Regions from separate parts of the Actinoallomurus oryzae genome, predicted to be linked through region 2. Evidence: riboswitches for the same ligand, from Rfam matches in the RefSeq annotation. Region 2 holds a riboswitch; the other holds the start of a gene.
The links. Region 2 has a riboswitch for cyclic di-AMP ahead of ABEA10_RS16885 (C40 family peptidase). Riboswitches for the same ligand answer to the same signal wherever they lie in the genome.
Positions count from the first base shown of each region.

Region 1: it holds a riboswitch for cyclic di-AMP, as region 2 does, so the genes downstream of both, ABEA10_RS49150 (CHAP domain-containing protein) here and ABEA10_RS16885 (C40 family peptidase) in region 2, are expected to answer to the same signal.

Region 1 is NZ_BAABHF010000068.1:1,254-16,309, reverse strand. It holds gene ABEA10_RS49155 (hypothetical protein) at 1-1,025, opposite strand, end outside; gene ABEA10_RS49150 (CHAP domain-containing protein) at 1,033-2,013, opposite strand; cyclic di-AMP (ydaO/yuaA leader) riboswitch at 2,013-2,156, opposite strand; gene ABEA10_RS49145 (cation diffusion facilitator family transporter) at 2,369-3,265, opposite strand; gene ABEA10_RS49140 (ArsR/SmtB family transcription factor) at 3,364-3,735, shown strand; gene ABEA10_RS49135 (glycosyltransferase) at 3,862-4,926, shown strand; gene ABEA10_RS49130 (cation efflux transmembrane domain-containing protein) at 5,095-6,390, opposite strand; gene ABEA10_RS49125 (DivIVA domain-containing protein) at 6,499-7,086, opposite strand; gene ABEA10_RS49120 (BlaI/MecI/CopY family transcriptional regulator) at 7,365-7,763, shown strand; gene ABEA10_RS49115 (M56 family metallopeptidase) at 7,760-8,689, shown strand; gene ABEA10_RS49110 (cation diffusion facilitator family transporter) at 8,781-9,812, shown strand; gene ABEA10_RS49105 (cation efflux transmembrane domain-containing protein) at 9,809-10,519, opposite strand; gene ABEA10_RS49100 (ArsR/SmtB family transcription factor) at 10,516-10,890, opposite strand; gene ABEA10_RS49095 (AbrB family transcriptional regulator) at 11,070-11,669, opposite strand; gene ABEA10_RS49090 (DsbA family protein) at 11,666-12,289, opposite strand; gene ABEA10_RS49085 (sulfite exporter TauE/SafE family protein) at 12,915-13,661, opposite strand; gene ABEA10_RS49080 (MBL fold metallo-hydrolase) at 13,658-13,909, opposite strand; partial or broken gene ABEA10_RS49075 (metal-sensitive transcriptional regulator) at 14,171-14,356, shown strand; gene ABEA10_RS49070 (cytochrome c biogenesis CcdA family protein) at 14,407-15,056, opposite strand, start outside.
Region 2 is NZ_BAABHF010000019.1:588,063-603,808, forward strand. It holds gene ABEA10_RS16870 (CHAP domain-containing protein) at 1-499, shown strand, start outside; gene ABEA10_RS16875 (SDR family NAD(P)-dependent oxidoreductase) at 838-1,593, shown strand; gene ABEA10_RS16880 (MerR family transcriptional regulator) at 1,625-1,993, shown strand; cyclic di-AMP (ydaO/yuaA leader) riboswitch at 2,237-2,392, shown strand; gene ABEA10_RS16885 (C40 family peptidase) at 2,461-3,405, shown strand; gene ABEA10_RS16890 (class II 3-deoxy-7-phosphoheptulonate synthase) at 3,539-4,870, opposite strand; gene ABEA10_RS16895 (pyridoxine/pyridoxamine 5'-phosphate oxidase) at 5,038-5,724, shown strand; gene ABEA10_RS16900 (tetratricopeptide repeat protein) at 5,849-7,177, shown strand; gene ABEA10_RS16905 (substrate-binding domain-containing protein) at 7,342-9,087, shown strand; gene ABEA10_RS16910 (DegT/DnrJ/EryC1/StrS family aminotransferase) at 9,097-10,221, opposite strand; gene ABEA10_RS16915 (M50 family metallopeptidase) at 10,322-11,059, shown strand; gene ABEA10_RS16920 (COG4315 family predicted lipoprotein) at 11,063-11,683, opposite strand; gene ABEA10_RS16925 (COG4315 family predicted lipoprotein) at 11,805-12,383, opposite strand; gene ABEA10_RS16930 (hypothetical protein) at 12,614-13,642, opposite strand; gene paaI (hydroxyphenylacetyl-CoA thioesterase PaaI) at 13,707-14,087, opposite strand; gene ABEA10_RS51135 (putative leader peptide) at 14,202-14,285, shown strand; gene ABEA10_RS16940 (ABC transporter substrate-binding protein) at 14,432-15,746, shown strand, end outside.

The DNA.
Region 1 (15,056 bases), on a different contig from region 2:
ATCGTGACGGGCCTGCGCACCTCGTACACCGCCGGCCAGGGACACCGGTAGAGGCATCCGAGCCGCTCGCCGGTCCGGTCGGTGGCGAAGACGATCGCGCCCGTCCGGAACGCCGCGTCGATCTGCGCCTGCACCCGGACGGTCGCCCCCGGCCGCGGGTTCGCGGCCCACATCTTCTCGACCGCCGCGCGCGCCGATGGACGTGAGCGCCACAGTGTGCGCCGACCCGGGTCGGTGAGAGACCAGATGTCGGTCCTCGACGGACCGCGGGCGACGAGCGAGACCACGGTGGTGGGGTCTCGGGCGTCGAGCAGGGCGGGCATCGCGGCGACCTGGCCGAAGAGGAACAGCATCCGGAGCGCGTACCGCAGATAGGCGGCGGTCATCGCCGACCATGACGGTTCATCGAGGTCCGGCTGTTCCGTGTACTCGATCGCCGCGGCGGCGTTGTCGAGTAGCCAGCGAAGCCAGAACAGATCCTCCTCATCCCCGACCGGCGCCCGGACATGGTCCGCCAGGGTGGAGCCGGCCCGTGCGTGAACCGCCCGGAGGGCTGCCGCCATCGCGGTCGACAGGGGATAAGGACCGTACGTCCGGTTCGGCCACCCCGGCGGCTCGGCCGGAAGGTGCACCCGCTCTTCGACCCGGTACGAGGCGTCGGCCGCGGCATGGGCGGCCTGGGACATCCAGCGGCCCGCCGGACCCAGGAACGCCAGTATCCGAGCCGACGCCTCGGGGCGTACGGCGCCGAGAGAGCGAACCCGCACCGCGTCGAGCAAGTGCTCCCCGACCATCTGCAGGACGTAGGCGTTCCATACCGCCAGCAGCCGACCCGCGAAGTCAGGCGGGAACCGACGCGGTGCCGTACGTCCATGGAGAAGTTCACGGCGCAGGCGCTCCGCGTCATCCAGCTCCCGGCGGACGAGCCGCCCCGCGGACCGGTACTCCTCGAAGGTCCGCAGGGGCAACCCACCCTCCAGGGGCCGGACCGCGCGGATCGGCGCGGCGGACGGTTTCCTGCCCACTCGGCTCCTACATACCGGCCATCGCGGACGCGCGCTCCGACGGGCGAGCGCTCGCCATCACCGAGTGCATCGAGTCCCAGAACGCCAGTTCTTCATCCTCCTCCAGGCCGGAGATCCTCCCCCAGAACTCGCGATCTTCCGCTTGGGCCGCCGCCTCGGCCGTGAAGGCCGGCATCACCGCCGTACCGACGTCGGCCTCGTCGAGGTGCGCCGGAGTCATCTCGGCGGGGAGCTCCACCGGCCTGCGGTGGTGCTTCCCGCGCTTGCGGAGCTGAACGCCGGACGCGGGGACCGGCACCTTCACCCTGGACCTGGCGATCGCCAGCGTGGCCGTACCGAACACCACGACGGCCAGCAACCCGGTCAGCATCCCGCTCTGGTCGACCAACGGCTGCTCCGGCGCCGCGTGAGAAGTCTGCGCCACCTGCTGCTGCGCCCCGACGTCCCCGACGATCTCCCGCGGCGACAGCGCCGGTGCCGAGTGCTTCGGCTGGTACTTCTGCTCCGTCCCCGGTACGGGCTTGCCCTTCACCTTGACCTTGGCGGGATAGCCGAAGCCGACGACCTGGCTGACGTCGCGATCGGCGCGTCCGAGCTTGTTGTTGTGGTTCGCCTCGATGGTGGTGAGCTTATCGCCGTGGACCTTCTCCACGATCCCGACATGTTCGATGTCGCCGATGCTCTTGCCGCCCGAGAAGGAGAAGAACACGATGGCGCCCGGCTCAGGCTTGTGGCCCCACGCGTGGTGCTTCTGGAACCAGCTCGCGTGATCGGGCGTGGAGGCGAACTCCCCCGTCCAGTCCTCGACGCCCGCCTTGTCGGCGGCCCAGGCGAGGAACATGTCACACCACGGCGCGGTGTCGTAGCCGCCGCCGTGGGCGACGTGCTCGCCGTACCAGTTCCCGTACTTGGTGTAGCCGCTGCTCTTTTCGCTGTAGCCGAGCTCGGCCCTGGCGATGTGCAGCAGTTTCTGGCCTACCGGATCCATATCTCTCCCTCACCCGCCGACCGGGTTAGCTGACGGGTTCGGGCCAGGAGAAGCCCTACCGCACACGGCGGATTCACCCCAAAGACATGGGTCCCCGGCTCCAACGACGCTGGCGGCGCCACCGGATTAGGCGTCCGGGCCCCGCCTTCGGATGAAGACATGCCACAGCCCGGCTACGACGCAACGTAGTAGAGACCGTAATCAAACACAACATCAGCCCCAAAAGCGACATTCGTTAACGCCCAGTACGGAACCCTCATCTGGTCCGGATCCTGTACGCGGCAGGGCGGAGGAACAGGCGGTGTGCGAGGTGACACCGCAGTTGCTCCTACGGAGGTTAGGAGATTTCGGCGGGTCAGGCCGTCGCGGCCGTGGAATGAGCGTGGGCGTGCACCAGGCCCGCCGCCGGAACCGCGGCCCGTACGCTCTCCTCGACGGAGGCGTTGATCCGATCCGCGTCGGCGAGGTTGAGACCGTCGCCGAGACCGGTCTCGACCTCGAGCGCCAGCGTGCGGCCCATCCAGCGTCCGCGGACCTCGGCCGACCGCACTCCGGGCACCCGCGCGGCCGCGGCCTTGGCGGCGTCAAGGTCATCGGGGTCGACGCCGTCCATCAGGCGGTGGACCATCTCGCGGGTGACCTCCACGCCGACATGGCAGATGAACAATGTGACGGCGAAGCCGGCGATCGGGTCGCCCCACCGGTATCCGGCGACGACGAGCGCCAGCCCGATCAGCGCTCCGACGGAGGAGATGGCGTCCAGCCACGAGTGCCTGGCGTCGGCGATCAATGTCGCGGACCGGATACGCCGCCCGACCTTCAGCTTGTAGCGGGCCACCAGCTGGTTGCCCACGATGCCGATGGCCGCACCGGCCATGCCGACGGCCGGATGACTCGTGGGCGCCGCGTCGAGCAGCTTCCGCACGCTCTCGTACCCGGCGAACAGCGCACTGAGCCAGATCACCAGCGCCACGCCCAGCCCGGACAGGTCCTCGGCACGCTCATACCCGTACGGATAGCGGGCGGTCGGGGGCCGACGTGAGATCCAGAACCCGGCGAACACCACCGCCGAGGTGGACACATCGGACAGGTTGTGCAGCCCGTCACCGAGCAGGGCGACCGATCCGGTCACCAAGGCCAGGGCCAGTTCGACCACCGCGGTGATCGCGAGCCCGGCCGCCGACACCGCCATGGCGCGGTTGGCCGCACGCCGGTCGGCGGCGTCGTCTCGTACGGTCTCCAGCATGCTCATGACAGGGCGACTCCCCGGGGTCTCTCCGACGTGCCCGGCCATTATAGGAGAATATGTGAATACCTGTTCACCTGTTGACGCGCGGTAGCATCGCCGTCATGGGACACGGCGTGGACGGGCGAACGACCCCCGCCGCCCAGATCGACCTTCAAACCGCCAAGACGGTCGCCGAGACGATGCAGGCCCTCGCCACACCGAGCCGGCTGCTCATCATGGCCCGGCTCCGCCAGGGCCCCTGCCCGGTCGGCGAACTCGCCGACGCGGTCGGCATGGAACGCTCGGCGGTCTCACACCAGCTCCGCCACCTGCGCCACCTCGGCCTCGTCACCGGCGACCGGCAAGGACGCAGCATCGTCTACCGCCTCTACGACGACCACGTCGCCGCCCTGCTCGACGAGGCCGTCTACCACATCGAACACCGCCGACTCGGCGCGACCGACCAGCCCCCGGCGGCGAACCTGACCGGATGATCACCACTGTGAGCGCAGCTTCGCCGGGGCCGGCCCGCTGCGGCGGGCGACCTCGGCGATGTCGAGCAACTCGACCATGCCGCTCCCGTTGACTTGAACCGTGCTTCAAGTGCCAGCCTTGCGGTCATGACAGACGTACTGCTCGTAGCACGCGACGGCGGCGGCACCGCATCGGCCGAGATCCGGGTGGCCCGACGTCTGGTCGCACACGGCCACCGGGTACGGGTCGCGGGGTCGCCGACCATCGCTCACCTGGCATCCGGACTGGACTTCCACCCCATCGGGGACACTGACCCGACACCGCTCGCCAAGCACCTGAGCGACCGGCTCGACGGTGCCGACATCGTGGTGGCGGACTGTATGTTGTACGGCGCGCTGATCGCCGCCACCGTCGGCGACGTACCGTCCGCCGCGCTGATGCCGACCGTCTACCTGGCCGACCGGCGGGTCGGCTCGACGATGGCCGCGCAGCCGAAGTGGGGACGGGTCCGGGCCGCGATCAACGACGCCCGTCGTGGTTTCGGCCTGCCCGAGGTCGCCTCGGTCACCGACCAGATCCTTGCCGCCGACCGGGTCCTCGTGCTCACCAGCCGCGCTTTCGAACTGCCGGACGTACGGCCGCCGGCCCACGTCACCTACGTCGGCCCGCAACTCGACGACATCCCGCCCGGCGACTGGCGGCCACAGTGGACGGACAAACCGCTGGTGCTCGTGAGTTTGAGCACCAGCGACCAGGGCCAGGTCGAGCTGCTGCACCGGCTGCTGGCCGCGCTCGGGCAACTGCCGGTACGCGCACTGGTCACCGTCGGCCCGGCGGTCGACCCCGCCCGCTTCGACCCGCCGGACAACAGCACCGTGGAACGCTTCGTGCCGCACTCGGCCGTCCTCCCGCACGCCGCACTGGTGGTCACCCACGCCGGCCACGGCACAGTCATGGCAGCGCTGCGTGCCGGAGTACCGCTGGTGTGCGTGCCGATGGGACGCGACCAACACGACGTCGCCGCGCGGGTCCGCCACCACGGCGTGGGCGTCGGCGTCACCGCCGACGCCCACGTGCCCGCGCTGACCGGCACCATCCAGCAGGTTCTGGCCGATCCGGGCTACACCGAGGCCGCTCAGCGCATGGCCACCGCGATCACCGCTGAAGACCCCGACCGGGTCGTTGATTCGATCGTCGCAGCGGCCGGTTAGAACCGGCTGGTTCGGTGAGGGATGCTTCGGCGACGTGGGCGCCTGCGAAAGCCACCTCCGACATGAAGTCAACCGGACACATTGCCGACGGTGGGGAGACGCAGGAAGGACCGGCACACCAAGATCACTGTCGCCGAGGCGCCCCGACCGGGTGGCCGGGCACCGATCTCACCCGGCACCAGCGCGCTCGGAGCGGCCTGGAGAAAAATCCGGCCGGTCTCGCGGATGAGACCCCAGCCCGCCTTCAGCATGAGCATCGCCACCACCAGCGTCGCGACGGCGTCCGCCCGCGCGAACCCCGTCGTCATGACCACCAGTGGTCAGCGCCGTCGTCAGGACCCAGCGCCCTTCGACCTCCGGCGACTCGATCAGGCGTGCGATCGCCTCGTAGCAGAACAGGGCGCCCAGGACCAGCAGAGTGACGACGTTGAGCTGCGGCGACAGGATCTCGGCGCGTTTGAGCCCGTAGGTGAAGCCGCCGCGCGCCGGCCGGGCGGCCAGCCGCATCGCCGTCGGCCGGTCCGTCGGCCGGTCCGTCGGTCGGCCTCGCCGAGGCGCGCCACGCGGCCGCGTCCGCGGAACGCTCCGCGCCGGTGACGGAGCGAGGTGTACCGGCTGGGTTCGTGTCCGCGCCGGGCCTGCGTTCTCGCTCGTGTGGGCGACCACGATGAGCGCGCCGACCGTGATCGCGCCGAGTCCGGCGATGGTCACCTGTCGTCTTGAGAGGCGCCCGCCGGCCTGCTTGCTCGCGGCGAGTTTCAGGCCCACGACCGCCGTGCGTGTCAGTACGCCCGAGATGATGCTGAGCAGGATCGGCACGACCTTGCCGGGAATGGGGTGGATGGTCGCCGCGAGCACCCCGACGGCGGGTGCGACGCAGGCCACCACCAGCCAAGGAGCGAGACGTTGCTTGGCCATGTCCAACAGCGCCGCGAGCGCCAGGCCTTCGCTCGCCGAGTGCACCATGAGTGCGACGACGACCACGACCGACGCCGTGAGCGCCAAGGTCGCCCCCTCGATCGCCCGGTGCGTCGTCAGGGCCGCCGCCGTGCCCATCCCGCTGAACAACGCCGTGTCGACCGCCTGTTTGAGGCGGCGGTGGCGACCCGGTGCGTGCCGGCCCGCCGTCTTGTCCGAGTCCGCCTCGCAGCCGCACCCCTTGCGGGTGAAGTAGGTGATCACGAGGAAGCCGACCGCGGCGGCGACGGCGATCGCCCACCACGGCACGCCGGTCTCCGACGCCTCCCGCCAGGCGTCCGGCAGCAGGTCGGTCATCGCGATGACCAGCATCGTCGCGGACGCGATCGCCAGCCAGACGACCACCCGCGCCGAGTTGCGCCGGGCCAGCCACGCCCCCGCGAGGCTGGAGACCGACACCAGGCCGACCGCGATCCAGGCCTCGTAGCCGGGGCTCCGGCCGCGCTCGATGACGTTGATCGCCTCGATCCCCTGCGCTAGATACACCGGTGACACCTCCTCCTGAAGCCGGCCGCCGGGGGGATCGGGCACGGCGAGACGTACGGACGGCGGGACTTCGTCGTCCGATGAGACGGATCTGCTCAGGGCGGCCCGTTAAGGGACGTCGCCGCTCGGGCGCGTATCCGGTGCCGGGCCTGTTGGCGGACCGAGGTCGGCGGCGTGGGCCGTTCTCTTCTCGAGCTCGGTCAGCAGAGCGCGTAGCCGGTGGATCTGGTCCTGCAGTTCTTCTCGGATGCGGCCGCCGTAGGTGAGGGCTTCGCGCTGGGTCGCCTCGGCACGGTCGCGAGCGTCGGCGATGATGTCGCCGGCCTGCTCCTTGGCCATCGCGACCGCGCGGTCGGCGACCTCCTGGGCCAAGGCGATGATCTGCGGGGCGCTGCCATCCGCCGGCGAGCGCGCCGGGCGCCGCTTGAGCTCCGTGTTCTCCCGAAGGATCAGCTCCAAGGTGGCCTCGACCTGGTCGAGGAAACCGTCCACCTGAGCCATGTCGTAGCCCTCGCGGACTCGTACGGTGGCGAAGACCTTGTTGCGCACGTCGGCGGGGGTGAGCAGCCGGCCGTCGGTGGGCAGGTGCAGAACCGGCGCCGTCTCGGCGTGTGGATGGGGATGATCGTGTTCCGCATGGGCTCCGTAGGCTTCGCCTTGTGGCGGGTCAAGGCCGCTGTCGCCCGTGGAACGCATGGGCAGTCTCCTTCTGACGCCGTGGCTGGTCCGTCTCCGCAAGGCGCGGTCGGCCCGTTACCGTCGACTGAACCTTTGTTTGCACACGGAGAGTTGCCCTCCTACTTCCTGTAGTAACCATGACCGAGCGGATACCTCTCTCGGAGCAGACAGTGAGCGGGATGTCACCCGGGTCGGCCGACCCTGAGGTCCTAAAATCCGTAGGAGAACCAGCGGGCGGATATCGGTGTCGTCGGTGCGAGTGGAGACGAGCCGTACGATCGGAACGGGGGTTGCCGATGGCGATCGCGGGTCCCTTGGAACGCGTGATCATGGAAGCGCTGTGGGACGCCGACGAACCCCTGCTCCTGCGCGCGGTGATGGAACGCATCAACGCCGGCGCGGGCAAGCCCTCGGCGTACACGACCGTGCAGACCGTCGCTGACCGGCTGGTCCAGAAGGGGTTCCTCGTCCGAACCCCGGACCGCAACGCCTTTCGCTACGCACCGACCCGCAGCCGCGAGGAGCACGTCGCCGAGATCATGGTCGATGCGCTGGCCGGAGTGAGTGATCGAGGACCGGCCCTCGCCCGCTTCGCCCAGACGATCGACCCTCAGGACGCCCACCGGCTGCTGCTCGAACTGGCACAGCGCTCGCGACCGCTACGTTCGTCCTCGGCCGGGGACCGCGAACGATGATCTCAATCGCCGCTCTGGCGACGGTCAGCATCCTGCTCGGAGGCGCGGCCGGCCCCGTGCTGGCTCGCAGCCGCTGGCCGCTCCGGCTGCCGGGCGTGGCGATGGCGGCATGGCTCGGGACGCTGGCCGCGACGCTCGCCGCGCTGTCCGGCCTGGTGGCCATGGCGCTGTTCGACAGACCCGGCTTGGGCCATCACGTGATCGAGTGGCTGCTGAGCTATCTCAAGCATCACAAATATCCCAGCAGCGACACCACGTACCTGATGAGCGTGCTTCCTCTCGCAGCGGCGACCATCCTCGCCATGATCGCGGCGAGACGCTATCGCCGTACCGTCACCCTGCGTCGGCACCACCGCGAGGCACTCGACTTCGTGACCCAGCCGTCGCACGATTTCCCGGACGTCCGCCTCATCGACCACCCGGTGCCCGTCGTGTACTGCCTGCCCGAGCGCGAACGGCAGATCGTCATGAGCAGCGGCGCGCTCCACCGTCTCGACGCCACCGAACTGCGTGCCGCCCTCAGTCACGAACGCGCCCATCTCGGCAAGCGCCATCACCTGATCCTGACTCTCGTCGACGCCGCGGGCACGGCGCTCGCCTGGCTGCCCAGCTTCCGCGCAGCCTGCGACCACCTGCCTCCGCTGGCCGAGATGGCCGCCGACGACGAGGCGGCCCGAAACAGCGGTCCGGACGTCGTCGCCGCGGCCCTGCGGAAACTCGCCATATCGCCGTGTCCGGCCGGCGGACTCGCCGCCGGTCCGGCCGATCGGTCCGTGCTCACGCAGCGACTGGCCCGCCTCGAAGGCGGAACGACACCGCATGGAACATACGTCCACCTGCTGAGCCGGACGGCGATCGCGCTCTCGGTCGCCATCCCGGTGGTGGTCTGTGCCGCCTGGGCCGACGCGATTCCGCTTTTCTGCTGAACGAGGCCGCCACGCTCCTAGACCTTGTAGGAGGTTTCCACGCGCCGGCGGCCGCTGACCCCCGAACAAGCCCCTAGCGCGGAGACAGCGAATGACCACCCATGACCCGCAGGACGCCCCCCACGCTCACGGTGATCACGACAACGCCGACGAGGGGCACGCGGGACACTCCCACGGCGTGAGCGCGGACGCCGACCGGCGGTGGCTGGCCGGCGCTCTCACGTTGATCGTCGCCTACATGGCGGGCGAGGTGATCGTCGGTCTGGTCGCGCACTCCCTGGCGCTGATCTCCGACGCGGCGCACATGCTCACCGACGCCGCCTCGATCGTGCTCGCTCTGGTAGCGATGCGGCTCGCCGCCAAGCCCGCGCAGGGCAGCTACACGTACGGGCTGAAGCGCACCGAGATCCTCTCGGCCCAGGCCAACGGAATCAGCCTGCTGCTGTTGTCGATCTGGCTGGCGTACGAGGCGATCCGGCGGCTGATCGAGCCGCCCGCCGTCACCGGCGGGCTCGTGCTCGGCACCGCGCTGGTCGGCATCGTGATCAACGTCGGCGCCGCCTGGATGATCTCGCGCGCGAACCGCACCAGCCTCAACGTCGAAGGCGCGTTCCAGCACATCCTCACCGACCTGTACGCCTTCATCGCCACTGCCATCGCCGGCCTGGCCATGGTGTTCACCGGCTTCGCCCGGGCCGACGCGATGGCCTCCCTCGCCGTCGTCGCCCTCATGCTCAAGGCCGGCCATGGACTCGTCCGCGAGTCCGGACGGATCTTCCTCGAGGCCGCTCCCACCGGACTTCCACCCGAGGCGATCGGCCGGGCAATGGCCGCCCGCCCGCACGTGGCCGAGATCCACGACCTGCACATCTGGCAGATCACCTCCGGCATGCCCGCCGCCTCCGCACACGTTCTGGTCGCCGACGGCGAGGACTGCCACGCCGTACGCGCCGACCTGGAAGCAGTCCTCGCCGAGGCATACAAGATCACTCACACGACGCTCCAGGTCGACCACGCTCCCACCCCGGCAGCGGCGGGAGGCGCCGGCCCAGAGCACTGTGAGGACTCCCACGGCCCGATCCACCGTCCTGCCGGATCAGTCACCGGGCCGGAAGTCGGCTAGGAGCAGCAGCCGCAGCCGGGCCCGCAGGTGCCGCGCTCGGACGAGGTGGCGGCCTCGGTCCCCGGGCGTGGCACGGGCGCACAGCAGCTCTCGCCGCGCCAGGCCTCGCGGCCTTCCTTGACGGCGACGGCGGCGATGACCAGGGCGGCGATGGGATCGGCCCAGTACCAGCCGAGCAGCATGTTGAGCCCGAGCCCGACCAGGAGCACCGCGGACAGGTAGGTGCACAGCAGGGTCTGCTTGGAGTCGGCGACCGCGGTGACCGAGCCGAGCTCGCGACCCGCGCGGCGCTGAGCGTACGACAGGGCCGGCATGATCACCAGCGACAGGGCGGCCAGGACCAGCCCGGCGGTTGAATGCTCGGCATGCCCGGCACCGGCCAGGGTCCGGACGGCATCGACGGTCACGTAGACGGCGAGCGCGAAGAACGAGATCGCGATGATGTGCAGCGCCCGGCGCTCACGACGCTCGATGGTCGCGTGGTCGCGCGCGGAGAACTGCCAGGCGACCGCGGCGGCCGAGGCCACCTCGATGACCGAGTCGAGCCCGAACGCCACCAACGCCGCGGAGGAGGCGACCGTACCGGCGGTGACCGCGACGACGGCCTCGACGACGTTGTAGCTGATGGTCGCGGCCACGAGCCGCCGCACCCGGCGCGCGAGCACGTCGCGGCGGGCCGACGCCAGATCGATCGCCGATGCGGTCATGACAGCCCCTTCGCCGAGACCGCCGTGCCGTACGTGGGGCACAGCGCGACGGCACGGTCGGTGGCGGTCAGCAGGTGTTCGGCCGAACGCAGCAGACCCGGCAACTCCGGCGTGGCGATGAAGTAGAAGGACTGCCGGCCCTCGGCGCGATAGTCCACCAGCTTGCAACCTCGCAGGCAGGCCAGATGCTTGGACACCGTGGACTGCGCCAACCCCAGACGGCGCGTCAGGTCCACCACCCGCGCCTCGCCGCGACCCAACTGCCGCAGGATCGACAGCCGCGCCGGGTCACCCAGCGAGCGGAACAGCGCGGCGGCCGGCGCGAGGTCGTCCAGCACCTCATCCATTCCAAATTCGGAATCAATCGCCATCAGTCGATGGTAACTCCAGTACCGCCGTGTCGGCTGGACCTTGGCGCGGCGGAGGTTCGCCTGGCGAGATGGCCCCGGGCAGAGACGCCGGCGATCGACGCACTCGGCAGGGGCGGCCTGGTGTTCCACACGCCGGACTCGACCCCACGGCCGCCAAGCGAGCCGGCCGACCACTGGCTTCAGTCGTGCCCGCGTTCGTCTGGCCGGTCCTGCCACCGCGCCGCCAGGCGGATGAGAAGCGGGGCGAGCAACACCATGCAGAACAGGCGGATGCTCTGCACGCCGGAGACCAACGGAACGTCGGCCTGGGAGGCCGCGGCGGTGGCGGCGATCAGAGCCACGCGCAGGTATTGCATGATGGCGACCAGCCGCGCGTCGGCGCGCATACCCTCCGCGCAGGCGACCGCTGCCGCCGAGCCTCCCGCGATCATGCCGAGCAGGGCCGTCGGACGGTCGAGCCGGGCGACCCCGGCCAACAGCGCCGCCGCCGCCAGGCTGACTACTGGTGCCGACGACTCGGCAAGGCCGGCGCGTTCGGCGAAGTGTTCCTGGCGTTCCACGCCGGCGGTCCCGGTGAACAGGCGTCCCACGTCGGCGCTGCCTTCCTTGGCGGCGTGCTCGCCCCACAGGGTGCACTTGGCGTATGCGGTCGCCTCGCCGTGCATCGCGGTGTCGAGGTCGGTCTTGGTCTGTTCGGAGCCGACCTTGGGCGCGCCGGCTGGGACCGTGGGCGGGCCGCCACTCGCCGTGCCCGGGCTGCCCGCGTGGGCACAGGTCAACGCTCGCTGCGGGCCTTTTCGATGGCCGCCACGAAGGTCTTCAGCGACTGATCACCGAAGAGAAGGGTGCCGTTGATCAAGAAGGCCGGGGTGCCGGACATGCCGAGCGCCTCGGCAAATCCCATCTCGCTCCGCACCTGCGCCCGGGTTCCCGGGTCTCGACGGTCGGCGTCGAACCGGGACATGTTCAGGCCCAGCCGTTGTGCGATGCCGCGGAGATAAGCATCGTCCAGGTGGCCGCTGTTCTCGGGGAACCGGTGCGCGTACAGAGCGTCGTGGTAAGGCCAGAATTTGCCCTGCCGGGCCGCGGCCCGTGCGGCGATCGCCGCACGCTCGGACTCCTTGCCGATCCACGGGTAGTCCCGCCAAATGAACCGGACGACGCCCGCACCGACGTACCGGCGGCGCAGCTCAGGCTCGGTGCGGCGCGCGAAGGACGCGCAGTGCGGGCACTGGAAGTCGCCGAACTCTTCTACGGTGACCGGCGCGGAGTTCGATCCCAGCCACAGCGCCGGATCGCTCTTCGGTGGGGCGGGGCCGGTGACTGTGGGGGTGCCGCCCGTGGGACGTGGCGTGGCCGCACCCGTCGAGCCGTACGTCGGGGTCGGGGCGGTGCTCACCGACCGTTTCGACGATGACCCTCCGGTAAGGCCGACCAGCGCCAGAACCGCCAGCACCGCGATCACCGCAGCGGCCGACACCAGCACCCTGGCTCGTGAACCCGGCCGAGGCGTGATCCGATCGATCAGCCTCACCGACCACGCCCGTGTTCACCGGCACCGAGCGCTGTCAGCGGTTCAGCGCATAGTCCCGTCGAGTCCTCCAGCACCACACAAAAATACCCGTGGGAGCACCGCCGACGCCCCGGGGTGGCCGCTGCGGGCTCGGCCGGCGGGTTGTCGCTCTCAGCCGCGCAGAGTGTTCAGGGGGAATGCAGGTCGAATGCTGCGTCGGCGCGCCGGTTGTACGGGAGCTTGGCGAGTAATGCCGCAGGTGTTGGTCAGGGCGGAGAACACCAGGCCGCCGCCGACGGCTGCCGAGGCCCACGGATGCCGGGCACGATGAGGTCGGCGAGGAGTCCGAGTACGACCAGCGCGCACATCGATGACCGTGAGGTCGTCCAGGCGGGGATGCAACTGCTGCGGCGTCATCGCCGGGTTCATCGGTCAAGGACCTTTCTGGATCCATCAGTGGTGGCGTGGGCCCGACCGTTCAGGGTCGTTCCCCCACGCGGTGGTGGCGGTCTTAGTGCAGGGCGTCGATGAGCATGAGGGCGGCGATGGCCAGCAGCGTGATGCCGAAGACCTTCTGCAGAGTGCGACCGGAAATTCTCTTCACCCAGCGTTCGCCGCCCCAGGCCCCGAGGACGGCCGTGCCGGTGAACGGCCCGACGATCGCCCAGCCGACGGCGCCGGTACCCCCCAGCCGGGGAAGAAGAGCGGCCAGGGCGTTGGCGCTGATCACCAGCAGACTCGTGCCGATCGCCTCGCCCATGGGGAAGGCCAGGACAGACACCAGTGCCGGGACGGCCAGGAAGCCGCCACCGACCCCGAGCAGGCCGGTGACCGCGCCGAGACCGGCGCCCGCCGCGGTGGCCTTACCCAGCCCGGCCGCGGCACTCGGCACCGTGGCGGCTCCGGGGATGAGCATGCGCCCGGCGGCCAGGCCTGCGAGCAGGGCGAATGCCACGGTGAGCAGCGCACCGGGAAGTTTCACGGACACCGCTCCGGCGGCGGCCGCCGCCGGCAGCCCGGCGGTGGCGAACATGGTGCCGGTGCGCCAACGGACTCGTCCGGCCCTGGCGTGAGCGATCAGCCCGGTCAGGGAGGTCGCCGCGACGATCAGCAGGCTGGCGGTCGTGGCCTGGGAGGGGCTGAACCGCAGCAGGTAGATCAGGGCGGGGATGGCGAGCATGCTCCCTCCGCCGCCCAGGCCCCCCAGCGCCAGGCCGACCACACTGCCTGCGATGAGCGCCAGGATGAGCGTGGTCACATGACCTGCCCTTGGCCGGTACGGACGGGCAGGTCCGCCTGCGCCCAGGCCGGCGTGCCGCCGGTGACGTAGTCGTTGTGCAGATGGGTCTCCACCACGTGCGTGATCCGCATCCCGCGCCGGGCCGCCACGGCCATGACCCGATCGATGTCCCGGGGTGGGTCCACCGCCACCGCGGCAGTTCGCCCGCCGGGCAGGTAGCCGCGATTGCCCAGGCCTTTCAAGACCAGCGTCTCGACGAAGTACATGCTCTCCCCCTTCCCCGAATACCCAAGGGGGGTATCTTGCGTTTTAGGCGGAACATATATCCGGGGGGTTTTGCGGAACATGAGGACTGTCTTCGGGCAAGCCTGATGACGAGGGCGGTCGCGGCAACGTAAGTCTCCGCGCGAGACCATCCACCCTCCGCGATGCGCACGCTCCGCCCGCTCACAACCGCAGGCGCTCATCTACGGGAGGCCTATACCCCCGGGGGCACCGCGGATAGACGTTGGATCTTGGAGGTGCCCATGGGCGGAGAAGAAGAGGCGATGAACGCGGTGCTCAACCGCCTACGCCGTGCCCAGGGCCAGTTGGCCGGAGTCATCGCGATGATCGAGGCCGGGCGTGACTGCAAGGATGTGGTGACCCAGCTCGCCGCGGTCTCCCGCGCTCTGGACCGCGCCGGCTTCAAGATCGTAGCCACCGGCATGCGTCGTCCATAGCGAGCGGTGCCCACGGCGCTATCACCACACGAAGCTCCGGTTCATCCACCCTCTTCGTCTCCTTCCGGCAGGCCGCCCGGAGAGCGGGGTTCGGCCACGACGGCCCGTCGCCACCGCCAGACCGCTAGCGTCACGGTGACGACCGCCGCCACGAGCAGTACCAGCCAGTCCGGCACCCGCAGACCTGTGATCCACTGCTGCGCCGCCATCTCTGTGGACGTGGTGTCACTCAGACCGAAAGCGCCCGTGATGCCGGCGGTGCCGTCGTAGACCAGGAACAGCGCGCCGACCCCGACGAACAGCAGCCCGGAAACCAGCATCGTGCTGTGCACGTGGAACGGGCCGATACGAAAGGCCTTTCCGCGCAGCCACCGGCGCCCGCCGAGACGGAAACGGTCCCACAGCAGCGCCAGGACGAACATCGGAGCCGCCATCCCCAGCGCGTACACCGCCAGCAGCGCACCTCCGCGCAACGGCTTCCCGCCCACCGCGGCGACAGTGAGCACAGCCCCGAGGATGGGCCCGGAGCAGAACCCGGCCAGCCCGTACGCGGCGCCGAGGCCGACCACCGACACCGAACCGCCCCGACCCGCCATTCGCCGCTGCAACCGCGTCGCCGGCCCGAACGCGAACCCACCGCCGAGGATCTGGACCGCCCCGAAGCCGACGATCAGCCAGCCCGCGACGACGA
Region 2 (15,746 bases):
GGCCCCGGCCGAGCAGAAGTACGTCCCGAAGCACTCGGCGCCGCCGCCGGCCGCCAAGGAGATCGGTCAGCAGCCGGCCACCCCCATGCACGAGACGCAGACGACGGCCCAGCACGACTCCGCGCCGCCGCTGCCGGACCAGCAGGCCGCCCTCACCGGGCTGCTGGCCGTCGTGGTGTTCGGCACGGTGACGCTGGCGCTGAGCAAGGCGAAGGTCCGCGTGCCGGTGCCGACCCCGAACGTCCGCGTCCGCAAGCGCGGCAAGCACCACCGCACGCCGGTCGAGATGCCCGCCGACATGAGCGTGGCCGACCTGGACGCCGCGGACGCCGGCACGGCGGTCATGCCCGTCCTGTCCGCGGAGGCCGCCGCGCTGGCCGAGGACAAGGAGTTCTGGGGCAAGATCACCGAGCTGGAGGAGGACGTCGAGCTGGCGTTCTGGAACACCCTCCACGCCGCGGTCTCCCAGCCCAGCTCCGAAGAGTCGCTCAACGTCTGAGAGCGGGCTCTGAAGCCCGAGCCGGCCCTCCCCGCCCGTGGGAGGGCCCTCGGTCATCGCCCGGGCCTTCTTCTCCGAGCCCGGCACTGCCGCTTTCCCCCGGTCCGCACCGAGCCGGACGTCCGATCTCAACGGTCGGCTCGGCACGTGGACCCGTTGCAGGCCGACCCTGCCCCTGGAGCGCGCGCTCGCGCTCGGTCGGCCTGCGCCGGCGGCCTCCCCGTCTCCGCCTGTTCTCCCTCGCGCTTGACCCTGACGCCGGGGTCAACGTTTAGCGTCGTCGCGGCATCGTTCGGCACGGCCGAGCGGACCCAGCGACGACAAGGAACGGGCAAGATATGACGAAGACGTCACTCCAGGGTCAGAGCGTGATCGTGACCGGTGGCGGCACCGGGATCGGCCGGGCGACGGCGCATCAGTTCGCACGTGAGGGTGCCCAGGTGCTCGTCGTGGGCCGAAACGCGGAGAACCTCGAGCGGACCGCCGAAGGACGACCCGGCATCCGCACGTTCGTCGCCGACGTCGCGGCGCCGAAGGCGCCCGCCCGGATCGTGACCGCCGCGGTCGAGGCGTTCGGGCGGCTTGACGTCCTGGTGAACAACGCCGCCGTCACCCGGCCGGCGCCGCTCGGCACGATCGACCGGGACGTCGCGCAGCAGCAACTCGACACGAACCTCATCGGCCCGCTGATGCTCGCTCAGGCCGCCCTGCCCCGGCTGGAGGACGGCGGCGGCACGATCGTCAACATCACCGCCAACGGCCCAGGGCGCGCCTTCCCGGGCAACTCCGTCTACGGGTCCACGAAAGTGGCCCTGGACTTCCTGACCCACACCTGGGCCGTCGAGCTGTCTCCGCGGAACATCCGGGTCGTCTCGGTCGCTCCTGGGATCACACAGACGCCCGTGCTGACGCACGCCGGGTTCACCCCCGAGGAGATCGCCGCGAGCCGCGACGAGATCCTCGCCCGCGTCCCGCTCGGGCGCGCCGCACGGCCCGAGGAGATCGCCTGGTGGATCGTGAACGTCGCGCGCCCCGAGGCCGGCTACCTGACCGGTTCGGTGATCCGCGTCGACGGCGGGATCAACATCGCATGAGGAGCGTTCACCCGAAAGGTAATCTCCGACCGTGTTGATCGGCGAACTGGCCCACGAGGCGGGAACCACCGTCCGCGCCCTGCGCTACTACGAACAACAGGGCCTGCTACACCCCCGGCGTACGGCGAACCGGTACCGGGACTACGGCGAGAACTCCATCCTGCGGGTCCGCAACATCCGGCTGCTGCTCTCGCTCGGCTTCACCGCCGAGGACCTCCACGCGTTCCTGCCCTGCCTCGACCAGGACATCGAGGCGAACCGGTGCCCGGGGAGCGCTTCGGTCATCGCGGGCAAGCTCACCGAACTCGAGGGGAAGATCACCGCGCTGGCCGAGATACGGGACCGTCTGAGCGTGTTCCTCGACCGCGTCAACGGCGGTTGCGACAGGGACGGGCTCTGACCGTACGCCGCCCGCACGGGTCGCCGGGGCGTTCGCCGAGATATCGGTGTACATCCCGCCTTTCGTGGCCGGGCTTCGCTCTGCGCTAGGCGGAAAGAACCAGAGCGGCATCACCCACAGTGACCATCCTTGAAGACGCCAGGCCATCTCCGCATGTTCCGGTTGGCCATCACGTCACGGTCCGTTAATGTCCCACGGTGTCACCGGCCGGTTCCCGGCCGGACCGCCGAGTCGCCTCGCGCGCAAGCCAGCGCGCCGGGCGAGCCGGGGACCCACTCGCGGAGCGCTTCACGGGACTCTCTCCCATCGCGCTCGGTCCCGGGGTGAATCCGTAACCGGTAGGGCTTCTCCTTGGCCCGAACCCGTCAGCTAACCCGGTAGGCGGCCCAGGAGAAATGAGGAGCACCTGAATGGAGCCTTCGCGAACCGCGAAAGCGCATCATAGGCCGCACCGCAGCCGCAACACCGTGGTCGCCGGCATTCTTCTCACCGGCGGACTGATCCTGCCGTCGCCGGCGGCCGAGGCGAAACCGGCACCCCGGATCGACGCGCTCCGGCAGCAGGCCGACCAGCTGAACACCCAGCTCGAACAGCTCACCGAGCAGTACGACGGGCTGCGCGTCCGGCTTCGGCAGGCCCAGCGCGCCAGCACGATCGCCAAGGCGACCTCACAGCGCGAGACCAAGGCCCTCAAGGCCATCCAGCAGCGTGTGGGCCGGCTGGCCGCGCTGCGCTACATGCACAGCGCGCCCGACGAGGCCCCGGCGCTGTTCTCCGCCAAGGACCCGCAGGCGCTGCTGGACCAGGCCGCGACCCTGCACTTCTTCACCCAGCAGGACGACACCCAGGTCCGCCAGCTCACCCAGGCGATCCAGAACGCCGAGCGCGCCTGGCAGAACGCCCGTGACCGGGCTTCGCGGTCGGCGCTGCTCAAGGCGCAGCTTGCGCAGAAGAAGGCGACGATCGGCAAGACGCTCGACAAGCTGCGCAGGCCGCTGCTCAAGGACGCCGTCGAGCGTGCCGAACGCGGCGAGAGCGTGCCGGAGATCCCGGGCGGGTCCACCAAGGCCATCGGCGCCGTACGCGCGGCGCTCACGCAGCTCGGCGTCCCGTACGTCTGGGGCGGCGCCACGCCCGGGAAGGGGTTCGACTGCTCCGGCCTGACCATGTGGGCGTACAAGCAGGTCGGGGTGAACCTCCCGCACTACGGCGGCGACCAGTGGAACGCCGGCGTCCACGTCTCACGGAGCCAGCTCCAGCCCGGCGACCTGGTGTTCTTCTACTCCGACATCCACCACATGGGGATGTACCTGGGAGACGGGAAGTTCATCCACGCGCCGCACACCGGCGATCACGTACGGGTCGCCGACCTGGCCACCCGCCCGTTCGCCGGAGCCGTACGCATCGTCTGATCGACGTAAGCGCCGTCTTGAGAGTCGTACGCATCGCCTGACCGGCGCACGCGCGATCTTGAGGGACGCACGCATCGCCTGGACGACGCACGCGCCGTATGAATCGAGGGGCCCCGGGCACGGGGCCCCTCGCTCACTTCGTCGTGCGGTACATCTCCGCGACCATGAACGCCAGGTCGAGCGCCTGGCTGCGGTTGAGCCGCGGGTCGCAGGCGGTCTCGTACCGCTGGTGAAGGTCGTCTTCGACGATCTCGTGGCCGCCGCCCACGCACTCGGTGACGTCGTCGCCGGTGAACTCCAGGTGGACTCCGCCCGGGTGGGTGCCCAGCGACCGGTGGACGTCGAAGAAGCCCTCCACCTCGGCCACGACGTCATCGAACCGGCGGGTCTTGTAGCCGCTCTCCGCCTCGAAGGTGTTGCCGTGCATCGGGTCGCAGATCCACGCGACCTGCGCCCCGCTCGCGGTGACCTTCTCCACCAGCGGCGGCAGCGCCTCGCGTACGCGGCCGGCGCCCATGCGGATCACGAACGTCAGGCGGCCCGGCTCGCGCTCGGGGTCGAGCTTGTCGATGAGCGCCAGGGCGTCCTCGGCGCTGGTCGTCGGGCCGAGCTTGACCCCGATGGGGTTGCGGATGCGCCGCATGAACTCCACGTGCGCGCCGTCGAGCTGCCGGGTGCGCTCGCCGATCCACAGGAAGTGCCCGGACACGTCGTACGGCAGGCCGGAGCGCGAGTCGATGCGGGTCAGCGCCCGCTCGTAGTCGAGGATCAGCGCCTCGTGGCTGGAGTAGAGCTGGACGCGGTGGAACTCCTCCGGGTCGGCGCCGGCCGCGTGCATGAACGCCAGCGCCCGGTCGATCTCGCCCGCGAGCCGCTCGTAGCGGCGCCCGGCCGGGCTGTTCGCCACGAAGTCCTGGTTCCACGCGTGGACCTGGCGCAGGTCGGCGTACCCGCCCTGGGTGAAGGCGCGGCAGAGGTTCAACGTCACCGCGGCGGCGTGGTAGGCCCGCAGCAGGCGTCCCGGGTCCGGCGTGCGGTCCTCGGCGGTGAAGCCGAAGCCGTTGACCATGTCGCCGCGGTACGCGGGAAGCTCGACGCCGTCACGGACCTCGACCGGCTTCGACCGCGGCTTGGCGAACTGGCCCGCCATCCGGCCGATCTTCACGACCGGCACGCTCGCGGCGTACGTCAGGACCACCGACATCTGGAGCAGGGTCTTGAGCTTGTTGCGCACGTCGTCGGCGGTGGCGCCGGAGAACGTCTCCGCGCAGTCGCCGCCCTGCAGCACGAACGCCTCGCCCCGCGCCACGGCGGCGAGCTGCGCGCGGAGCTGGTCGCACTCGCCCGCGAACACGAGCGGCGGAAGCTTGGCGAGCTGGTCGGCGACGACGCGCACCTGAGCGGGGTCGGGCCAGTCGGGCTGCTGGGCCGCGGGAAGATCGCGCCAGGAGTCAAGGAGGTCCACGGGCACCTAGGGTATCGACCATTACGCCATGCCCGGGCAGCCGGCCGCCCACGACGCGGCGCCCTTGCCCGGTCTTGGGGAGACCCATACGTTCCGGGCCGCCGTCCCGGCCCCTCGGTAGGGTCGAGGGGACTCACAGCCGGGGACAGCGATGGCCAGGGGGCATGATGGGCGCAAGTGACGATCTCGGGCAGGCCGGAAGTGTGCGGGAATGGCTGCGGGGTCTGGAGGTGTTCGCCGGCCCGCTGGCGGACTTCGATCCCGCCGGCGCCCCGGCCGAGCCGGTCGACCTGTTCCTCGGCTGGCTGACAGCGGCGGTCGAGGCCGGTGTTCCCGATGCGCACGCCATGACGCTGTCGACCGTCGGCGAGGACGGCGGCCCCGACGCCCGGGTCCTCATCCTCAAGAACGTGGACGCCGACGGCTGGCAGTTCGCGGTGCACGCCGGCAGTCCCAAGGGCCGTCAGCTGGCGGATCTGCCCCGCGCGGCGCTCACCTTCTACTGGCCCCTGCAAGGCCGCCAGGTACGGGTGCGGGGCACCGTGGAGCCCGCGTCCCCCGAGCAGAGTGCCGCCGATCTGCTGGCCCGTGCGCCCTCCGCCCGCGCCGAGGCGCTGCTGGGCCGGCAGAGCGGCCATCTGGAGAGCGCCGGAGAGCGCGACCGCGCCTTTCGCGCGGCGCTGGCCCGGATCGAGTCGGACCCCGCCCTGATCAGCACGGAGTGGACGCTCTACACCCTCGTTCCGATCGCGATCGAGTTCTGGCAGGCCGACAAGGACCGCGTTCACACCCGGCTGCGTTACGAACGTCCCGATCGCCACAGCCCATGGGAACGCCACATGCTGTGGCCGTAGTTTCCTTCCCACCGGTCCGGTTTCGGGCCGGATCGCAGTTGATCGCCTTCATCACGGGCGCGGCCCGCGTCTGCGATGATGGGCCGACTCCCCGCAGACAGCCGACGACGCATGAGGTTCTGACATGAGCACCACCAGCCGCGCCTACGACATCTGGCTCCGCAAGCCGGAAGAGGCCCAGCAGCTCCTGGAGTCGAAGCGGGCCGATCTCGAAGGCGACGGGCTGTCGCTGCTGTCCTGGCTCGTCCTCACCAACGAGCGCGACGACCGGAAGACCGAGCAGATCGCCAACGCGGCCATCGCGGCGGGCGGCGACACCCGTTTCGCCACCGCCGCGCTCGCCGAGGTGTACAAGTGGCGGGGCGACTACAACCGCGCCGCGGACATCGTCCGCGCGGCGCGCGAGAAGTACCCCACCATCCCCTGGTACGCCCTGACGCTGGCCGACATCCTCAAGGACGGCGGCCGTATCGACGAGGCCGAGGCGCTCCTCGAGTCGGTCGTGAACGACTCCCAGCTGCGCCGCCACGCGCTCAAGCGCCTGTCGAAGTGGGCGGTGGACCGGGGCGACAAGCCCCGCGCCCTGAAGTACCAGACCGACCTGATCGCACTGGCGCCCGACTACCTGGTCTACGCGTCGGACTACACCCTGCTGGCCCACCTGCGGCTCGAGGCGGGCGACCCCGCGGGCGCCCGGGACGTCCTCCAGCGCGGGGCGTCCATCTACGCGGGCAACATGCAGATCAGGGAGATGCTGCACCAGCACTTCGGCGAGACCGCCCCGGCCAAGCCGCCGACGGTGGCGCCGGTCGACGAGCGGACCGTCGGCGCCCGCCGCATCCCCATCAAGACCAGAATGATCACGCTGCGCTCCGGCATCCTCCCGGTGATCCAGGAGGCCACCGCCGGGCAGCTGCGCCCCGACGACATCCTCGCGCTCTCCGAGAGCCCCGCCTCGGCGGGCCAGGGCCGGATGATCCCGCTGGAGATGATCACGCCGGAGGGCATGGCCAAGCAGCTCAGCAAGTTCGTCGGCAAGATCGGGCCGCTGCACAGCCCGGCCGGCATGCAGGGCGCGATCATGGAGGCCGGGCGCGCGAAGGTCCTGCTCGGCGCCGCCGCGGGCGCGGCCGGCAAGCTCGTCGGCAAGCGCGGCTGGTTCTACCGCGTCGCCGGGCCGGGCGCCGCGATGATCGACGACGTGGCCGCCGCCCTGCCGCCGCACGACCACCACCTCCTCTTCGGCCCCGGCCGTCCGGACAAGCTGTCGGAGGAGCTCGCCGCGGCCCTCGGCTGCCACGTCTGCGTCGTCGACGCCAACAACCTGACCGGCGCGTGGGTCGTCGGCGCGTCGGCGGGCGTCGACCGCAAGTGGGTGGAGAAGGTCCTGTCGGACAACCCCGCCGGCAACGAGGACGAGCAGACCCCCATCGTGGTGATCCGCAAGATCTGAACGCACGTCGGCGGGCCCGGGAACGCCCGGGCCCGCCGACCACCGGAGTGCACGCACGTTCCGGGTGCGTGAAGGGCCGGTGAACTCTCCGTGCCACCCCGCCGGATCGGGCCGGCGCGAGCCTACGATCTCCTGATCGCGGGGCGGGCGGGGAGGCGGGATTCATGGGCGGCGTGCTCACGATGGCTCAGGCGATCGCCGAGCTCATCGCCCAGCGCCAGGAGAACCTCTTCATCGGCGTCCTCATCATCGTGCTGGTGACCACGCCCATCGCCGACCGCTACTTCATCCGGCGCCGGCGGATCGACTACCGGGTGCTCTACAACTCCAAGATCGGCTTGAACCCGGTCGCGCTGCGCGACGACGCCTCCGGCCCATCCGACCCGGACGACCCGAGGGACCCACGCCGGCGCCTGAGCCTGTACGCCGACCTGCTCGACCGGATGAGCATCGTGATCGTCCGGGTGCGTAACACCGGCGGGTACGACATCGAGCCCGGCGACTTCGGCACGGCGATGTCGTTCACGTTCGGCAAACGCGTCATCTGGGACGCGCGGATCTCCGACGCCTCGAGCGACGAGCTGCGCAGGAACATCCGGGACGGGATGGAGTTCTTCTCCCAGGCGCCGGGAGACGGCGCGCAGGCCGCCGACGACGACAAGGGCATCAGGGCGGTCCGCCGGCTGCTCGGGGACCGGCTCCGGCCCATCCTGCTCGGGCCCGCGCCGTCCGGCCCGGACAAGGCCGCCGCCCCGGAGTGGCACGGCGTGCGGCTGCCCGAGCTCGCGCTGCGCCGGCGGGAGAAGTTCAAGCTCGTCGTGGTCCTGCACGAGCCGGGGGCTCCGGAGGACCGGGCGGGCCAGAGAAAGATCACCAAGGACTTCGACGTCCGCGGGGCGATTCACAGCGGCGTGGTCAAGAACGAGAAGGACCGCCGCCGGATCAGCTGGCCGCGCGCCGCGTTCGCGCTCGGCGCCCTTCTCGCGGTCGTCCTGGTCTTCAACGTGGTGGGCGCCTCACTCGGGTCCTCCCCCGAACCGGCGGTGCGGTGCGCGAGCGGTCACCTGCGGCTGGAGGGGTCCAGCGCCTTCTCCGAGCCGCTCGGCTTCATCTCCGGCGAGTACACGAAGGCCTGTCACTCGGCCGCGATCGACCTGCGGCTCACCGGCAGCCGTGCCGGCATGCACGACCTGATCGACGGAGGCGCACCGGCGCCGGACGGGCTCGCCGTGCTCAACGACGGCCCGAACACCACCGGGCCGGCCGCCGACCTGCGGACGCACCCGGTCGCCGTGATCGTCTACGGCGTCATCGTGTCGGACTCGACCGGCGTCACCGATCTGCGCGCCGACCAGATCAGGGACGTCTTCAGCGGTCGTTTCCACTGGTGGGACCAGCTCGGCGGCCGGCATGTGCCGATTCGCATCGTCGGCCGCGACGGTGAGTCCGGCACCCGCCAGATCCTCCAGGACAAGCTGCTGCTCGGGCGTTCGGAGGGCGCGGCGTCCTCGACCGAGTGCGCCGAGCAGAGCCCGCCCCCGCACGCCGCGACCATCCGGTGCGAGTTGCGTACGACGGGCGAAGTGATCGACAAGGTCGCCACCACGCCCGGCGGGATCGGCTACGCGGACGCGCCGACCGCCAAGACCGAGGCCGCGCGGCGGCAGACCTTTCACGTCGTGACCCTCGGCGGCAGGCTGCCGGAGGCCACGAGCATCGCGCAGGGCTATCCGTTCTGGACCGTGGAGTACCTCTACACCGCGGGCGATCCGGCCCCGGGCTCGCTGCTGCGCCGCTTCATCGACTACCTGGGCGGCGCCGGCGCCCGGGCCGAGCTGAGCGTCCGCGGCTACCCGCCGTGCATCGACCGGAACGGCGACCGCAACCCCCTGTGCGCGAGCCCGCCCTGAGCCCGCCGGTCAGCGGTGGGCGGCGATGACGGCCTCGCGCGCCGCGCGGGCGACCTGTTCGACGTGCCACTCGCTCAGGCCTTGGTGGACCGGGAGCGCGAGCATCTGGTGACGGAGCGGCTCGAGCTCGGCGAAGCGCGCACGGTCGAGCAGCGGATGGGCCACCGGCCAGATCTCGATCGAGCGTACGCCGCGTTTTTGCAGCTCGGCGATGGTGCGGTCGCGCTCGGGCACGCGTACGGGGAAGTAGAGCGGCGCGACGCCGTCGGGCAGCCCGCGGAACCGGTCGAGGCAGATGTCGGGCAGGGCGTTCAGCAGGATCTGGTAGTTGCGGCGGCGCAGCTCGCGGATGCGCTGGCCGTCGGCGCCGTGCACCGCCCACTCGGTCATGCGGGAGGGCTTGGACGCGGCGTTCTCCATGTCGGCGACCTCGAGGTCCCACTCGCCGATGACGACCTCGGTGAGCGTGCCCGCCTGGACCGCCTGCTCGGTCTTGCTGACCTTGCGGAAGACCTTGGTGGCGGGGGCGCGCAGCACGCCGGCGCGCGACTGGGCCGCCCAGCCCATGCCCTGAGAGGCGATCGAGCGCGCCATGCCCTTCCACGGCGGCCGGCCGGTCGCCTCGATGGACCCGCCCCGGATGAGCACCGCGCCGCCGTCAGGCACGCCCAGCGACTTGCGCGGGCAGAAGATGGCCGCGTCGCCGCGTGAGCCGATCGCCCCGCCGCCGTCGTAGGAGAACAGCGCGTGCGCGGCGTCCTCGATGACCCGGGTGCCGGGCGGCAACGACGGCATCGGGAAGCCGTAGTAGGAGATGAGGTAGGTGGCATGGCACTGCCGCGCCACCCGCATCAGGTCTTCCTCGTCGACCTGCAGCGTCGGGAAGACCCGGTAGAAGAGGACCTCACAGCCGGCGAGCCGGGCCGCCTCGACCTCCGAGCCGCAGTGGTAGGCGGGCATCGCGATGCGGGTGCCGGCGCCCAGGCCGAGCGCCTTCAGCGCCAGCCAGATGGCGCCACGCCCCAGGTGAGTGAGGGTGAGCCCGTCTCTGTCGAACGGGAAGAGCCGAGACCGCCGCGTCACCAGGGAGGCCGGCTCGAGTGGCGGATAAACGCTCATCAACGGGTCGCTCATAGTGGCAACACCTTACTGGCCGACTTGAGCCAAGATATGGGTTCGCCCGCCGGAGAAACTTCACGGCGGCCCGGCACGTCGTACCGGTCAGAGGTGATGCATGGACCTGTCCACACTCGGCGACGTCTGGCACGACGTCATGGGCACACAGCCGCACCCCCCGTGGTGGCTGGTCACGCTGACGGGCGTGGCCGCGCTCGGGGCGGTGTCGGTCCGTTCGGTGTGGCACGTGCTGCGCAACGTCGTGACCATCGCGCACGAGGGCGGGCACGCGCTCGCCGCGCTCGTCACCGGCCGGCAGCTGCACAGCATCCGGCTCCACTCCGACACCTCGGGCGTGACCGTCTCCAGCGGCAAGCCGTACGGCGCCGGCATGATCGTCACGGCGTTCGCCGGCTACGTCACGCCGCCGCTGCTCGGCCTCGGCGCGGCCGGGCTGCTCGCGACCGGGCACATCACGGCCATGCTCTGGGCCGGCATCGTCCTGCTGGCCGCGATCCTCCTGCTGATCCGCAACGTGTACGGCGTGGTGTCCGTCGTCACGACCGGCGCGGTGATCTTCGCGGTGTCCTGGTTCGCGTCGCCGACCGTGCAGGCGGCGTTCGCGTACGCGTTCACCTGGTTCCTTCTGCTCGCGGGCGCGCGCCCGGTGGTGGAGCTGCAGACCAAGCGCGCGCGGGGCCGCGCGCCCGACTCCGACGCCGACCAGCTGGCCCGGCTCACCGGCATGCCGGGCCTGATGTGGGTGTTCGGCTTCGGGATCGTCGCCGTCATCGCGCTGGTGGCGGGCGGCGCCTGGCTGCTGCCGGACTCGCTGCCGCAGCTGCCGAACTGGTAGCCGTCACTTCACCGGCCGGCCCCGTTCGGCGTCGACGATGTACCAGGTCGTGCCGTACGCGTTGATGCCCTGGCCGTTGATGTCGCCGGGCCCGACGTCGCGCGCCGAGTAGTACAGCGGCCAGCCGTTGTACTCCACCTGGGTCGGCCCGTCGGTCCGGCCGATCGTGCCGAGCCAGGCCGAGTTCACCCCGGGCCCGGCGTTGACCTGGCCGTTGGTGAACAGCGGCGGCCAGTCCTTCGTGCAGGCGCCGGTGCAGTGGGACTCGAAGTCGGCGTTGTCCTTGGCGGCCACGTAGATCGTCTTGCCGCGGCCGTCCTCGAGGATCCTGCCGTACCGCGTCTGCCTCGACCGGATCTCCAGCGGACCGGCGCCGGGCGGTGCCGACGAGACCGGCGGTGCGGACGAGACGGGCGGCGGCGTCTCGCCGGACGGCGCCGGCCGAGGCTCCGGCGACTCGGCCGGCGGGGACGCCGACTCCGGCGCCGGCGACTCCGGAGCGGCCGACGACGGCCCGCCGTACCCGCCCGAGACGGGTACGGCCCGGTGTCCTCCGCCGCAGCCCGAGGCGAGCAGGCCGAGTCCGACGGCCAGCGCCCAGACGGCCCTGACTGCCTTGCGCATGAAAGTCCGTTCCTCGACGTGAACGTGGACAGTGGGCGGTGAGCGCGGGGCCGACGGTCGCCGTGGCGGCGCCGCCCACGGGCGTGGCCGCCACCGGCGAGACGCACGGCCCGCGCCGCGGCTACTTCTTCTCGATCTTTTCGCCCTTGGTCGCGTCCACGACGTACCACTTGGCGCCGAAGGCCTCGACACCCTGGCCGTTCATGTCACCGGGCTTGGTGTCCTTGGCGAAGCGGTAGAGCGGATGGTTGTTGTAGGTGACCTGCTTGGTGCCGTCGGTCCGGTCCGTCGTGCCGAGCTTGCTCGCGTCGACGCCCTGGCCCGCCGTGGCCTTCTCGGTGGTGAGGACCGGCGGCCACTGCGTCGCGCACTCGCCGGTGCAGGACGACTTGCCGTCCTTGTCCTTCTCGAACAGGTAGAGCGTCATGCCCTTGTCGTCCACCAGGATCTTGCCGAGGCTGGTGTCCTTGGCGTTGATCGTCACCGGCCCGGGCGCGGGTGACGTCGTCGCCCCGGGCGACTCGGTCGAGGTCGGCGGCGACTGGGGTGACTCCGTCGCCGGTGGGGACTCCATTCCGGGTGAGGTGGGCTGGGCGAGGCCGCCGGACGACGGCACGGCCTTGTGTTTGTCGCCGCACCCCGCCGTCAGCAAGCCGAGGCTGGTGGCCAGCACGCAGGCGGCCATGACTCCCTTGCGCATTACTGTCGCTCCTTTCACACGGTGACGTGGAAGGCACCAGCAGGCGTCCGGCGTGGTGCGCCGTCACGCCCCGCGTTCGCCGTAGCCGGGAACGTCTGGCCTGCTCGTCGAGGCCGTCCCCCCGTGTGCCCCCGCACGGAGGTCCCTGCCCGTCCGTTGTTAAACGGGAACCGATCCGATTCTTAACTGAGCTTGGGAAAGCGCGGCGCGCCATTCCCGGCGCGCGGGGATCAGGAGTTCAACTCGGCCAGGGCTTGCCGGAAAAAGGCGAGCGCGGTCTCCCGCTGGTCGTCGGCGGACAGGAGCGTGGCGTAGGTCAGCGACGCGCCGCCGAACGCGGTGTCGTTCCAGAAGCGGCCCGCGCGCCGGTGCCACGGGGCGACATAGAGGTACGGCTCGGGGTGGGCACCGTCGCCCGGGGAGGCGCCGAAGGTGGCGCGCCGTCCGGCGGCGTCGTCACCGAGCTCCACGGCGGCGTCGAAGTGCTCGGGCCACAGCTGCACGCGGCCGGGCGCGCAAGGGCGAGCCGAGGAGCGAGTGGAGTGGCCGGTGAGGGACGAACCGGCCGCGGAGGGAGTAGCGAGGGGAGCCCGGGGGTATGACTTGCGGCCCTCGAAGCGGAGCTGTTCGAGCACCGACCAGGCGAAGCCGAACCAGGCGCCCAGCGCCTCGGCGGCGGCCGGGTTGACCGGCAGATGCGTGTCCGGGGCGGCCGGCGTGGCCGGAAGGTAGACCTCCGGCGGCATGCCGAGCCGTACGCCGGCGAGCGAGGCGGCCTCCCCGAGCGTCGCGGGCGTGTGGACGGCACCGCCCACGACCAGCCGGCCGGCCTCGACACGGACCTGTTCGTCGTCGCCGAAGTAGGGGGTGCCGAAGCCGCCACGGGTGAACCGCAGCCCGATCTCGCCGTTGGCGGCGTGCCGGGCGGGCGCGACGACGTGCTCGGCGAGCGCGTGCAGCGACCGCCGGGTCGCGACGAACGCGCGCGGGAGCGGCGCGAGCCGGCGCCACGCCCCGAGCCAGCGGTCGGCGCAGAAGGAGGCCAGGTCCGGCCGCTCGGCCGCGAGGTCGTCCCAGCTGCGGCCCAGCCCGGACACGGGCGTCACCAGCCGGACGCCGTACGGCCCGGCGAGGGGGTCGTCGGCGTACCAGGGCGGCTCGGTGACGGCGGGCGGCGACGGCTCGAGCACCCGGACGTCGTACTCGCCGCCGAGCAGTTCCCACGCCTCGCGCCGCGGGCTCGTCGTTCCCCCGGTCATGAATCCCCCCTCGTCGGAGGATGTGACCACAGGGACACGTTTCCGGTTCTTTCGCTTCGCTCGGTCATGGGGTTTCCGGGCGCAGGGCGCGGCTGTTGCCGCGGAACTCGGCGATGACCTCGCCGCCGGCCCGGCGGACGGTCACGTCGTACACCCCGGAACGGCCGAAGCGGACGCGTTCGACGGCCTCGGCGACCAGTACGTCGCCCGCCCGCGCCGGGGCGACGAAGACCACGTCGGCGGCGGCCGCGACGGTGACGATCTCGTAGGTGTTGCAGGCGAAGGCGAAGGCCGTGTCGGCCAGCAGGAACACGTAACCGCCGTGCGCGATGCCGTGGCCGTTGACCATCGTGTCCGCGACGGTCATGGTCGCGCGGGCGCGGCCCGCCGCGACGTCGCTGATCTCGATGCCGAGGTGCCGTGACGAGCGGTCGGCGGCGTACATCTTCTCGGCGCAGCGCCGCGCCACCTCATCGGCCTCCGTCACGCCCCCAGTGGACCACGCTTCGTTGATCAGGGGAACACCTCTGAGCCCATGATCCCCGCATGAGATATCTTCATGATTGTGTATCGGAGCGAGCCCCTCGTCGCACGCCTGCACGTCGACCTCCGGCGGCAGGCCAGCGCGCTGTGTGCGGCCTGATCTGAAGTCTCTGAGCCTCCCGCCCCTGATCAACGGACGTCTCGCGTTCCGGTCTTGATCTCCCCCTTTTCCGGTCAACCCACGGCTGTCATCCTCTGTGGCAGTCGTGTCATGCCGCCGCCGTCCCCCTGAATGGGAAACCTGTGATGCGAAGAAGCGCTGCCCTGCTCACCACCGCCGCCCTGCTGGCCGCCGCCGCGGCCTGCTCGTCGGACAACGGCTCCTCCTCGTCGGGGAGTGGGGCGTTCGACCCGAAGAACTGCCAGGGAGGAACGCTCTACATCCTCAACCAGAGCGACCCCACCTCCCACCACCTCGACCCCGCCCGGATCTACACCTCCGGCGGCGGCGCGGTCCCCTCTCTGATCTTCCGCACGCTCACCACCCGGCACCGGGTGCCCGGGGAGGCGGGCGACCAGGTCGTGCCCGACCTGGCCACCGACATCGGCAAGCCGAGCGACGACGCCAAGACCTGGACCTATCACCTGAAGGACGGGCTGAAGTTCGACGACGGCACGCCCATCACCGCCAAGGACATCAAGTGGGGTGTGGAGCGTTCGTTCGCACCCGAGCTGCCCGGCGGCATCCCGTACCTGCGCGACTGGCTGGTCGGCGGCGAGGACTACAAGGGCCCGTACAAGGGCAAGGAACTGGACTCGATCCAGACGCCGGACGACAAGACGATCGTCTTCAAGCTGCGCAAACCCGAGGGCGACTTCCCGTACGTGGCGACGGCGACGCAGTTCGCCCCCGTACCCAAGGCCAAGGACGACGGCACCGGGTACGAGAAGCACCCGGTGGCCAGCGGGCCGTACAAGGTGCAGTCGCACGAGCAGGACAAGAGCATGGTCCTGGTCCGCAACCCGTACTGGTCGCGCACGGTCGACGACCAGCGGCTGGCCTGCCCCGACCGGATCGAGGGCACCTACGGGCTGAACGCGGCCGTGATCAACCAGCGGCTCAGCTCCAGCGCCGGCAAGGACGCGAACGCCATCACCACCGACACCGACCTGTCCCCCGCCGAGCTGGCCCGGATCACTAACGACCCGAACCTGAAGAAGCGCGCGGTCAAGGGTGAGTTCGGCGAGACCGACTACATCGCCTTCAACCCCAAGGTGAAGCCGTTCGACGACATCCGGGTGCGAGAGGCGGTCGCGTACGCGATCAGCCGCCAGTCGGTGGTCAACGCGGCGGGCGGCAGCTCGCTCGCCAAGGCCGCGACGACCTTCCTGCCCGACCAGGCCGCGTTCGGCTACCAGCCCTACGACTACTTCCCGGCCGGACCGGGCGGGAACGCGGCCAAGGCGAAGGAGCTCCTCGCCCAGGCCGGGCACCCGAACGGGCTGACCGTCACGCTCGCGCACCGCAACGCCGACTACAACCACGACGGCCCGGCCGTCGCCACCGCCGTGCAGGCCGCGCTCAAGCAGGCCGGCATCAACGTGAACCTCAAGGCCTACG